2 regions of the Paenibacillus sp. FSL H8-0332 genome follow, and region 1 is predicted to be linked to the other one. Evidence: riboswitches for the same ligand, from Rfam matches in the RefSeq annotation. Region 1 holds a riboswitch; the other holds the start of a gene.
What was found. Region 1 has a riboswitch for S-adenosylmethionine ahead of metA (homoserine O-succinyltransferase). Riboswitches for the same ligand answer to the same signal wherever they lie in the genome.
Positions count from the first base shown of each region.

Region 2: another riboswitch for S-adenosylmethionine. It lies ahead of NST43_RS25430 (methionine ABC transporter ATP-binding protein); the one in region 1 lies ahead of metA (homoserine O-succinyltransferase).

Region 1 covers NZ_CP150145.1:1,674,315-1,680,587, reverse strand. The annotation lists gene mqnC (cyclic dehypoxanthinyl futalosine synthase) at 37-1,173, opposite strand; gene NST43_RS07215 (aminotransferase class I/II-fold pyridoxal phosphate-dependent enzyme) at 1,401-2,567, opposite strand; gene metA (homoserine O-succinyltransferase) at 2,697-3,614, opposite strand; SAM riboswitch class I at 3,731-3,862, opposite strand; gene corA (magnesium/cobalt transporter CorA) at 4,289-5,224, shown strand; gene NST43_RS07200 (HRDC domain-containing protein) at 5,401-6,273, opposite strand, start outside.
Region 2 covers NZ_CP150145.1:5,882,480-5,888,752, forward strand. The annotation lists gene NST43_RS25420 (MetQ/NlpA family ABC transporter substrate-binding protein) at 1-739, opposite strand, end outside; gene NST43_RS25425 (methionine ABC transporter permease) at 798-1,466, opposite strand; gene NST43_RS25430 (methionine ABC transporter ATP-binding protein) at 1,466-2,482, opposite strand; SAM riboswitch class I at 2,583-2,717, opposite strand; gene NST43_RS25435 (Cthe_2314 family HEPN domain-containing protein) at 2,809-3,555, opposite strand; gene NST43_RS25440 (UbiD family decarboxylase) at 3,582-5,354, opposite strand; gene NST43_RS25445 (COX15/CtaA family protein) at 5,416-6,273, opposite strand, start outside.

The sequences.
Region 1 (6,273 bases):
AGTTTAACTCCGTTATTTTTGTTTTCTTTATTTATTCTAGTTCTGCATCACAAAATCATTATCAATCTTCGCATTCGCATCCTCGAACGTGCGCAGAATGTCATAGCGCGTGTTGCGCTGCGCCGGGATCTTCCCTGCTTCGCGGATGAGCTGGGTAATGGACTCGATGTTGACCTTGTAGGTCGCGCCAGCGGAGGAGACTACGTTCTCCTCGATCATCGTGCTGCCGAAATCATTACAGCCGTATTGCAGGGAGAGCTTGCCTACTTCAGGCCCCATCGTTACCCAGGAGGACTGGAAGTTCTTGATATTATCCAGCACCAGACGGCTGATGGCTACAGTCTTCAGATACTCCTCCGGTGTCTGCCGGTCAAGCTTCAGGTTCGTATTATCCGGCTGGAAGGTCCAGGAGATGAACGCCAGGAACCCTTCGGAGTCATATTTGTTCGCAATACATTCATCCTGCGCTTCACGGACACGCAGCAGATGCAGCGCCCGCTCTTCCATGCTCTCGCCCAGCCCGATAACCATCGTGGCTGTCGTGTTCATGCCGATCCGGTGTGCGGTCTGCATGACATCCATCCACTCGCGCCAGGAGCCCTTAAGCCGGCTGATCTTGCGGCGGGTACGGTCATCGAGAATCTCTGCGCCACCGCCGGGCAGAGAATCGAGGCCCGCAGCATGAATCTCACGCATGACCTGTTCCAGCGGCAGGCCGGAGACCTCAACCATTTTCATAATCTCAGCAGGTGAGAAGGAATGCATCGTAATCTCCGGGAACCGCTGCTTGATGCCGCGCAGAATATCCGTATAATAGCTGAACGGCAGATTCGGATTCGTACCGCCCTGCATCAGAATTTCGGTTCCGTTTACGCTCATGGTCTCAGCAATCTTCTGATAGATTGTCTCATCGGGAAGCACATAGCCTTCCTCCGAACCGGGTCTGCGGTAGAAGGCGCAGAAGCGGCAATATACATCACATACATTAGTGTAGTTAATGTTGCGGCCGATGACGAATGTCGTCACAGGCTCCGGGTGCCAGCGCTTCATAATAATATCTGCAGCAGCGCCCATCTTCTCAATTTCATTGCTCTCGAACAACGTGATCGTGTCTTCCAGTTGAAGACGCTCACCCTTAAGTGTCTTATCCAGAATAAGGTCAATTGCACTCACCGTTGACGGCCTCCTCTTAATCTATGAAGTAGTATAGATAAATTTAATTTGAAGTAAAATACTCGTTCTCCCATCGTATCACAATCAGCTGTCCTTGAGAAATGTTTCGCTGCGCAGGACTGATAATTGCCCTTGTCCCAGGCAAAATTAAACAGCAGCGCCCGAAGGCACTGCTGCTTGTACGTTCTGCGAATCTTCACATGCCGGGCCAGGTCCGGCGCATTGCCTTATTCCAGCTCACTCCGGGCGGCCTCCAGGGCCTGCCTTAGATCGGCGATCAGATCATCTACATGCTCTATGCCGACCGAGAACCGCAGTAGGCGATCATCCACGCCGACCGCATCGCGGATTTCAGCCGGAATATCGGCGTGGGTCTGTATCGCCGGATAGGTCATAAGCGATTCAACACCGCCCAGACTCTCGGCGAAGGCGATCAGCTTAATGTGGCGGAGCAGCGGCTCCACATAGCTGACCTCTTTTACCTTGAAGGAGAAGATTCCCGTGTTGCCGCTGGACTGGCGGTTCTGAATGGCATAGCCCGGATGGTCCGGCAGGCCCGGGTGGAAGACCTCGGCAATAGCCGGATGCTCCTGCAGATAACGGGCAATGGCGAGGGCGTTGCTCTCATGCCGCTCCATGCGCAGGGCGAGGGTCTTCATGCCTTTCATCAGCTGGTAGCTGTCATTCGGTGCGAGAACCGCGCCCAGGGAGTTATGCAGGATGGCCATTTCAGCCGACAATTCTGCGCCCTTGGTCACAATCAGCCCCGCCAGCACATCGTTATGCCCGCCCAGATACTTGGTCGCACTGTGAACCACGATATCTGCCCCAAGCTCCAGCGGGCGCTGGAAGAACGGAGTCAACAGCGTATTGTCCACAATCGTGAGCAGCCCGTGACGGCGGGCCCAGGTACATACCGCTTCGACATCCGTAATCATCATCAGCGGATTGGTCGGCGTCTCAATGAATACAGCTTTCGTGCCCGGCTGGCGGGCCGCTTCGAGACCCTCCAGATCATTCGTATCTACATAGGAGGCGCTGATGCCGTATTTGGAGAGAATTCGTTCCAGCAGCCGGTAGGTTCCGCCGTACAGGTCGAGCGATACAATAAGATGATCCCCTTGTCCAAACAAGGTGAACACAGTAGTCAGTGCAGCCATACCGGAAGCGCAGGCGAAGCCGGCATCCCCGGATTCCAGGGCCGCTGCCGCTTCTTCGAGTACAGAACGGGTAGGATTTTTGGTGCGGATGTAGTCAAAGCCTGTGCTCTGTCCAAGTCTCGGGTGACGGAAGGCCGTCGCATGATAAATCGGGTAATTAATGGCCCCGGTAGCGGGGTCCTCCATCGAACCCATCTGTGCCAGTCTGCTCTCAATTCTCAGTTTCTCGTCCATCTCCATTGCCTCCTAAAAGTTTGGTAAAGCGTACACAACCTGATCATTCTTCGGGTTAAACTCGCTTCCAAAGCACCCGGCTATGTGTATGCACCTGATTAATTGCTTCTATAATAATAAGTCAACCTCTTAGATAAATGCCCCGATATCGTAAGGAGTCTCCTGGTATACATAGTAATTGAGCCAATTAGCGAATAATAAGTTAGCATGGGCGCGCCAGACTGCCGGCGGTGTACGGGTAGGATCATCCTTGGGATAATAGTGCTTCGGCAGGGCAACCTCCATCCCCTTGGCGATATCCCGGTCATACTCCCATTTCAGCGAGAAGGGATCATACTCCGAATGTCCGGTGACAAAAATCTGCTTCCCGTCATGCGTAGCCACCAGGTACACCCCGGCTTCCTCGGATTCTGCCAGAATCTGCAGCTCCGGGTTCTGCTCAATATCTTCACGGGAGACGTCGGTATGGCGGGAATGCGGCACATGGAACACTTCATCGAAGCCGCGCAGCAGCTTGACATTATTATGGCTAATCGTATGCGGAAACACTCCGAAGCATTTGTCCGGCAGACTCACCTTGCGCACGCCGAAGTGATGATACAGCCCTGCCTGCGCGGCCCAACAGATGTGCATCGTCGAGGTTACATTCTGCTTGCTCCACTCAAAAATCACTTTCAGCTCTTCCCAGTAGTTGACATCCTCGAACTCCAGTTGTTCTACGGGAGCGCCCGTTACAATCAAGCCGTCGAACCGGCGGTGGCTGATCTCATCAAAGGTTTTGTAAAAGCTCTTCAAATGCTCAGCCGAAGTATTCTTCGACGTATGGGAGCTGGGATGCAGCAGGACAACATCCACCTGAAGCGGGGAATTCCCGATAAGGCGCAGCAGCTGTGTCTCCGTAGTTTCTTTGGTTGGCATCAGATTCAGGATGGCGATTCGAAGGGGACGAATATCCTGATGGAAGGCCTGGCTTTCATCCATTACAAAAATATTCTCACCGGATAACACTTCTTTGGCCGGCAGGCTGTCGGGAATTTTGATAGGCATTGCTGTTCACTCCTTAACTGAAATGGGGTTCCACTTGGTGGTTAATACTGAGGCAGGGTAGCGAAAAAAGACCTTTCCCGGGCGAGAAAGGTCATATCATGCAGTCATATGCGCCTCTCTCATCTGCCAGAGAACTTCCGCCGGACGAATAACGCCCTGCAAAGCTTCCGCAAGAATTAGCACCGTGCGTTCACACGCCGGTTGCCGGGTTTCATCGGGCTAGTCCCTCCACCTGCTCTTGATAAGATTTAGCTGTATTCAGTTAAATAACCTTGAAGCATCCGAAAGATGCTTTTTCTTAAATTTCACTTTAAATCATGAACCTCCTTTTCGTCAAGTCCATACAATGCTGAAGGGGCCTTATGACAGAAAACAATTTCTCTTGTAAGAGCCATATCCCGGCGTTATACTAGACAAGTGTTTCAAACCCAAAACGGCGAAAAGAAGAGGTGAGAGAAAATGGAAGGCGACCCGGGCTCGCGAATAAGCGTGCAGAATGAACAACCACACAGGATTAACATCAGCTTGCCGGCGGCGGGAGCCCTTTTTCTTCATGCTCTCGGACCGTCTTTTGGCCTTCATCCATGATTGTACCACCGGCCAAGCTGATTTTTTTCCGTGTGCTGAAATTAGCATACCCCTGGAGAAGACCAGGGACATAAGGAGTGAATCAGATGAAAATCCGGCTGGTAAATGCAGGGGTTTTTACGCCTATTGACAATATTGAAGAAACTTTAACCGCCCCTGCCGAGGGGTTCTACTGGATTGATGCGGATGTGGAAGACCTTGTAGAGCTTCAGCCTATATACGGCCTGCATGATCTGGCTGTGGAAGACTGTCTAAGTGAAGAGGATCAGCGTCCGAAGCTGGAGATTTATGAGAGTCATTATTTCATCGTGGTGAACAGCATCCGGTTCGATGATGAGGAAATTTTCCTCCGTGCGCTCAACGTATTCCTTGGCAGACATTTCATTATTACCGTTACGAAGCAGAAGATCCATGAGCTGCGTGTCCTGAAGCCCGTACTGTGGGAGCAGGAGGTCAATACGCCTGACCGCTTCCTGTATCTGCTGATCGACCTCGTTGTCGACAACTTCTTCTCGGTCGGTGACCGGATTGAAGCGCGGATTGAGAAGCTGGAGGAAGACATCCTCATGCATACCAAGAAATCGCATCTGAGTGAGATCATCGGTCTGCGCAGTGAGATTCTCTGGCTGAAGAAGATGCTCGGCCCGCAGAAGGAAGTTATCAACACGCTCAACAAAAAGGATCTTCGCCTGATTGACGATCAGCTGCAGAAGTATTTCAGCGATATCTACGAGAATGCGGTAAAGATCTCTGAAACCTTCGAAACGTACCGCGATCTCATGGGCAACTTACGTGAAGCTTATCAGTCCAGTATTGCTAACCGCGCCAATGAAATCATGAGAGTATTTACAGCGATTACTACCATATTCATGCCGCTGACCGTGATTACCGGGATCTACGGCATGAACTTTGACAATATACCGGAGATTCACACCGAGTACGGCTACTATGGCGTCATTGCCGTCATGGTGACGTTAGGCTGCGGAATGCTCATTATCTTCCGTAAGAAGGAGTGGCTATGAAGCAGAGCGGACGAATACGAAGGACGAAGGCACCGTATACCCGGCTATTCCGGGACTCGGAGAGCCTTCGTCTTTTTGATATGTCACCGTTATGTAATGCGTCTGCGCGCTGCCCAGGAGTTCAGGTCATCAGGACCGCCGGATTGAAGCTGATGCAGGCCGTCACCCCTCAATAATTATTGAGGCGTGACCATCCCTACCACCGCCGGATGCTCACGCCGGAAACGGATGCGGATCAGCCGCAGGCGTTCGTAATACAGATCGAGTCCGTCAGCAGGAACGAAGTTGTCGCCGTAAGCTTTGTAGAGGACAGGCTTCAGGAAGTTGTCGCCGATCAGTTCATAGGCGGTCCAAATATTGTTCTGTTCTTCGGGGCTCACTTCGCTCAGCTCCAGGGCAATGAGCTTCTCGGCCGAGTAGCCGTCCTTCTCCAGCTCCTCTACCACTTCAAGCACTTCACGGCGGGAAACTCCGCTAAGCACTCTAAGCTGCTCCATCCCTTGATCCTCTTCGATCCCTTGTAACAGAACACGCCGCAGTCTCAGCCGCTCCAGCTGCTTCTTGTACTTAAGCTCCTTCTGCTTATAATGCCAGGATACAAAGCTCTCTTCGTCAATGGCATGATTCACCCAGCTTAGCGGAAAATCATGCTCACGCTCAGCCGCCGCGGTGATGCTGAGCCAGTCCGCTCCATATTGTGAGGCTTTGCCTTCACCGACACCCGGAAGCTGCAGCAGCTCCTCCTCCGTGCGGGGAAGAAACGCGCTGATCATGCGCAGCAGACGGTTGCTGGCCAGGATATAAGGTGCCTTCCGTTCGCTGGAGGCCTTCCCTCTGCGCCAGGAGCATAGCTCCTCGAAGATGGCTTCATTCCCGTATTGCTCACTGTAATACTGCAGCTTAAGCTGCTCCTGGCTGCGGCTGCTGAGGTTATCCTCGTCATGAAATACCCCGTCAATCAGCGGGCGGTAGCCATCCCCCATCTTCACGGCAAGCTCGTGCCGGTATACACAGAGCATCTCATTCCATGATCCGCCTTCATACCACAG
Region 2 (6,273 bases), 3.3 Mb from region 1:
GCAGGTTGGCATATGGAGAATCTCCGCCTTCAATGAACAACGCATCCTTCGTTGGAGACAGCTTGGCATCCAGTGCGAAGTTGGTGTTAATCAGCGCCAGGTCCACTTCATCCAGCTGACGGGGCAGCATGGCTGCATCCAGCTCAATGATATCCAGCTTCTTAGCGTTCTCTGTGATATCCGCTTTGGTGGAAGCAATATCCGTATCATCCTTCAGCTTGATCAGACCGTTCTTCGCCAGCAGAATCAAGGCCCGGCCTCCGTTCGTCGCATCATTCGGAATCGCAACCTTGGCACCTTCTGCCAATTCGTCGATCGATTTGATCTTTTTGGAATAGGCACCAAATGGCTCTACATGAACAGCAGTTACAGATACGAGATCCGTACCGTTCTTGGTGTTCTGATCATCGAGATAAGGCTTGTGCTGGAAGAAGTTCGCATCGAGCTGCTTCTCAGCAAGCTGTGTATTGGGCAGGATATAATCCGAGAATTCTTTGATCTCCAGCTTAATGCCTTGGGCTTCAAGCTGCGGGGCAATCGCTTTGAGGATTTCCGCATGTGGTACAGCAGAAGCACCAATTACCAGGGTTACCGGGTCGGCAGCAGGCTCTGTAGCAGCCGCTTCTGTAGGTGCCTTTGTCGCAGCAGAGCTCGTGGCGTTATTCGCCTTGTTGTTTCCGCAAGCGGCAAGCACCAATACCAAGGTCAGGCTGAAGAATGTAAGCAGTACTTTTTTCATCTGTAAATCCCCCTCTAATCCATATGGTTTATTGAATAAGGCTATATGTGGACGTACCTTATTTCCGTGTAAAATGTCTTACCAGCCGGTCACCGGCCATTTGCAGCAGCTGCACCAGTATCACTATCAGAGCTACTGAGATAATCATGACTTCCTTCTCATAACGATAATATCCGTAACGGATCGCCAGGTCTCCCAGGCCGCCGCCGCCAATAAATCCCGCCATGGCAGTATACGAGACAATGGTCACTATAGTAATGGTTATTCCGGCAAGCAAGCCCGGACGAGCCTCCGGCAGCAAGACGCGCATGACGATCTGCCCGGTGGATGCCCCCATACCCTGCGCTGCTTCAATAATTCCCCGGTCAACCTCCCGCAGCGCCGTTTCCACCAGTCTGGCGAAAAAGGGAGCCGCACCGATCACCAGTGCCAGAATGGTTCCACGCACACCGATGGAGGTGCCCATAATGATCTTGCTGAGCGGAATCAGGGCGACCATTAGAATGATAAACGGAACGGAACGCAGGATATTTACGATGAACGATAATACCGAGTAAACACCTCTGATAATAACGTTATTTGATCCACCCCATAAATATAGCATAATTCCGAGCGGTAAACCAAGGATAATTGTGAATATTCCTGAAATAACAACCATGTTAAGTGTAGCCACCGTTGCATCGAGCATTTCTGCCCAATCAATCTTATTAAAATCCAGTCCGCCCATCAGGAAATCACCTCCACATCAAGACCCTGCGCTACTAACTCCGTGAGCGTGACTTCAACAGCATCGGCAGGTCCCTCGAACCGGACGATCAGCTGCCCGTAAGGAACATCCTTGATCGTTGAGATGGTGCCATGGAGAATGGCGAAATGAACCCCGGTTCTCTGAACTACCTGGGAGAGCGTGGACCCGTAAGTCTTTTGCCCGAGAAAAGTGATCTTTACCGACTTCGTATAGCCTGGCTGTACAGCATCAATCGCCTGCCGGAGCGGTCCGCCCGACTGAGTCTCACTGCGGATGAATTCTTTGGTAACCTCATGCTTCGGCTTCAGAAATACCTGGGCCACTTCACCCTGCTCCACAATTCCTCCGCCATGAATCACGGCAACGCGGTCGCAGATGCTCTGAATCACATGCATTTCATGGGTAATCAGCACGATGGTCAAATGAAATTTGCTGTTGATATCCATCAGCAGGTGCAGAATGGAGTCTGTCGTCTGCGGGTCAAGCGCCGAGGTCGCTTCATCGCATAACAGAACGTCCGGATCACTCGCCAGCGCCCGGGCAATCCCGACACGCTGCTTCTGTCCGCCGGATAGCTGGGCCGGGTACTTATTCCAGTGCTCCTCCAGTCCGACCAAGGCGAGCAGCTCCTTGACCTTTTGTTCAATCTCGGTTCTTCCAGCTCCGATCAGCCGCAGCGGAAACGCGATATTATCATAGACTGTAGCCGATGAGAGCAGATTGAAATGCTGAAATATCATCCCGATCTTGCGCCGCTGCTCCTGCAGCTGTCCCTGGCTGAGCGCTGTCAGCTCCACACCGTCCACCCACACCTCGCCCGCAGTCGGGCGCTCCAGCAGATTAATGCAGCGGATCAGCGTGCTTTTGCCGGCCCCGGAGTGACCGATCACCCCGAAGATTTCACCCTTCTTAATCGACAGGCTCAGCGCAGAAAGTGCAGTTGCCTGCTTACTGCCTTTGCCGTACACTTTGGTTATATCCTTCAATTCTATCAACCGCTGCGTCCCCCTTCTGTTCTAGCTTCCCTCATTGCAAAAAAGACCCCTTACGATCCGTGCAGATCGCAAGAGGCCCTGTGTGTATAATGACAATGCCTTCTCATCTGCCAAATACCCCGAATTGAAGGCATTGTAGGAATTAGCACCATGACATTTGGATGCAGCACTTAGCTGTATTCAAACCGGTTGCCGGGCTTCATCGGGCCTATCCCTCCGCCGCTCTCGATAAGATAAAAGTATGAAGTTATATATTCCGTATCCTGTCAGAAGTTAATGTATGCCTAAGTATATTCAGTTTCGAGTTTTTTGTCAAAGGTAAGTTTTTACGAACGGGCATGTCCGGATTTCAGGTCTGGGGCCGCTTTATTCTTGTGCCATTGTTCGTTACCGTACCTGTATGCGGCAGCCAGAGATTGGCATACCATCTCCAGGCTCTGCTTCAAATCCTCCAGATGGCTGTCGAGATCCTCCAGACGAATCTTGTCATGCAGTCCCTGGTGACGCTGCCAGAGATCGTCCGTCATCTCCGCGTTCATGTAATGGATCTCAGCGTTGCGCCGCTTGCGCAGATTCTCTACCGGCTCCCGGTAGGAGTTCCTGATTCGCTCCAGTTCGTCCGCCAGCGGATGGTGCGCCTGAAGCAGCTGAAATTGCCGCAGCACCGTGAAGTAAGAGAAATGCACCTTCACCTTGGCGGTATTGAGATTGTACAGATTATTCAGCACCGTGCCCAGCTTGTCCAGCAGCGAGAAGACACGAATGAAGCCATCCTTATAGAAATACACATATCTGGCGTACTCCCCCTGCTCGGTGGACGACATATCATCCATATAACCGGCAACCACTGACTTTCGGAAAAAGGCGGCTGCGAACCAGCTCTGCTCCAGCTCATCCAGGGAGGAGATCAGGCCGCGCGTCCAGATTTCCAGTTTGCGGTATTCATGGTCATGGTCTTCATGTGCCGCCATCTCCTTGCGCAGCATGGAGGCAGCCTTCGCCATGGACTCCATAGCTTCAGCCAGCACACCGCTATTCACGCGGGGCGGCTCTCCCAATAATGTCCGCAGCATATTTTGACCCTCCTTAAAGTTCACTTTTACACTAGAGGAAAATAACGGTTCCAGTTGCGGTCTACCCGCTTTGCAATATCCTCGCTCGGAGCCAGCTCCTCCGGGTATCCCGGCTTCATCCGGGCATCTATAATGATCGGCAGCGTATAGCTGACAGTGCCGCGGTGTACCTGGGCCGCCGAATAGATATCATCCGCCGGATTGAAGCGGGTGAATACGCTCCACAGGAATGAGGTCTGCGTGCTTACCGCTTCTTCCGCCTGATCGACCAGCACAATCAGCGGCCAGGCGGTCTCCCTCTCCTTGAAGACAGACACCAGCCGCTCCGGCAGCTCCGGGTCCTCTTCATAGGATGCACCGGAAACGGCTAAACATCCTCCGCAATAAGGCACAGCGGCGGTGATTGATGGAAGCAGACCCTCTGTATACGTCCTTGGCAGCTGACGGACCGGACTGCCGAGGCCCGCCAGCACCGCTTTGCTGCCGTGATTCAGCTTGCGGCCGGTATAATCCAGCGTATCCATGGAGGTATTGGCAAAGATCGTCAGATCCGATTGCGGGTTGAAGCGCTCAAGCACCGTTTCGAGCAGCTTAGGGAAATCGGTCAGCTCCACCTGAACATTTGTCAGCAGCAGGAATTTGGTTAAGGAGAGCTGGCCTTCCCCCAAAATACGAAACGCTGACACCATATACTCACGCGGATAGCTTTCCCTCACAACCGCTGAAGTCAGTGAATGTGAACCCGATTCGGAGTAGGACCATAAGGCTTTGACCGAAGGAATCAGCAGAGGATAGGCCGGAGCGAGCAGCCGCTGCAAATAATCCTTCAGATAATAGTCTTCCTGGCGCGGCTTGCCGGTGATGGTCGCCGGGAAGATGGCATCCTTGCGGTGCCACATCCGTTGAACATGCATGACCGGGAAATCATGCTGCATGGAATAGTAGCCGGACTGGCTGCCATACGGCCCTTCCGCTCTCCGCTCCAGCGGAGACACACGCCCCCGGATGGAGAACTCCGCCTCGGCCGGAATCTGGTGCCCGCCCAAGGGGTCCTTCACCATGGGGAGCTTGCCGCCCAGCATCAGCGAGGCCAGCAGCAGCTCTGGAATCCGTTCCGGAACCGGTGCCACTGCCGCAGCAATCAGGGCCGGCGGTCCGCCGATGAAGACAGACACCGGCAGGGTCTCGCCGAGAAGCTCTGCCTGCGAATGATGGAAGCCGCCGCCCTTATGAATCTGCCAGTGGATGCCTGTGGTGCTGTCGTCATACACCTGAATCCGGTACAATCCGAGATTATGATCCTTCGGGTTAGTGATATTCTCCGTATAGACCAGAGGAAGCGTGATGAACGCCCCGCCATCCTTAGGCCAGGCTGTAATCCGGGGCAGCTCCTTCAGAGGGTCACTGCTGCTGCAGACGCCGAGCACCGGAGCCTCTCCTTGCGGTATATTCTTGGTGCCTGCCCTCAGCAGCTCAAGCAGCACCGTCTTTTCCCGCCATACGCCGGCGGCGGAAGGCGGAATCAGCTGCTCCATCGCCGTTGTCAGCGACTTCAGCAGCTGCTCCGGTCTTGTCCCAAAGGCTTTGTTGACGCGCCGGACTGTACCGAACAGATTCGTAGCAACCGGGAACGGTGTTCCTTGCACGTTCGTGAACAGCAGTGCCGGGCCTTCCTCCTGCACCACCCGGCGGTGAATTTCGGCAAGCTCCAGATAAGGATCAACAGGCGTATCTATCACTGCCAGATCCTTATCCCTGCGGAGCTGCTCGATCCATTGTCGTAAATTACCGTAACGCACTATAGCCTTCCTCCTCAAACAGGACGTTATGCTTATCCCGTCCACCGTTGCCGTATGCTTATCACTTGCTGCTCCTGCCAGCTCCGCTTAATTGCCAGACCCTTACACTCATGTAGCACAGAACCCCGAAGAGCCCGGAGATCAGCACAATATGAGACATCGCAGCAAATATGTACAATTTTTCATTATTCAGTGTGTATACCACAGCCGCTCCGCTGAATACCTGCATCAGGCATAGCAGAACTGCCGCTACTCCCAGAGCCCTCAGTTCAGGCAGCTCCTTATACTTCCAGAAGGCCAGATGCCCAAGGATAGCCGTCAGCAGGAAAAGAATCGCCGCCGCCATCCGGTGCACGAATACGATTCCTACTCCGCCGCTCATCTCCGGAATCCATTGTCCGTTACACAGCGGCCAGCCTGAACATCCGCCCTGGGAGCTGGTGTGGCTTACATAGGCCCCAATGTAGACAACGATATATGAATATACTGCAGTAACCCAGGTTAAGTTGCGGAAGGCTGGGCGGACTTTGGGACTTCCCGTGCTGACACCCGCTCCTGGGGAGAATGTCCGCCGGGTCCCAAGCGCCAGCATCAGCGAACCGGCGAAGGCGATCAGCGAGAAGCCCATATGCAGGGCCATAACCGCGGCCGACTGCGATTTCACTACTGCAAGCGCTCCCATCCCGCCTTGAACGATGACGAAGATCAGGGTCAGCAGGGCATAGACCAGCAGATCCTTACGGTGCCTGGCATAACGCCAGAAGGCAACCATGGAAGCCAGGGACAGCAGGCCAGCCAGGCCGCTGAACAAGCGGTGTGTATATTCAATCAGAGAGCCGATCGTATAGGCCGGAATCAGCTTCCCGTGGCACAGCGGCCACTGATTTCCGCACTCCAGTCCCGAACCGGTCTTGGTCAC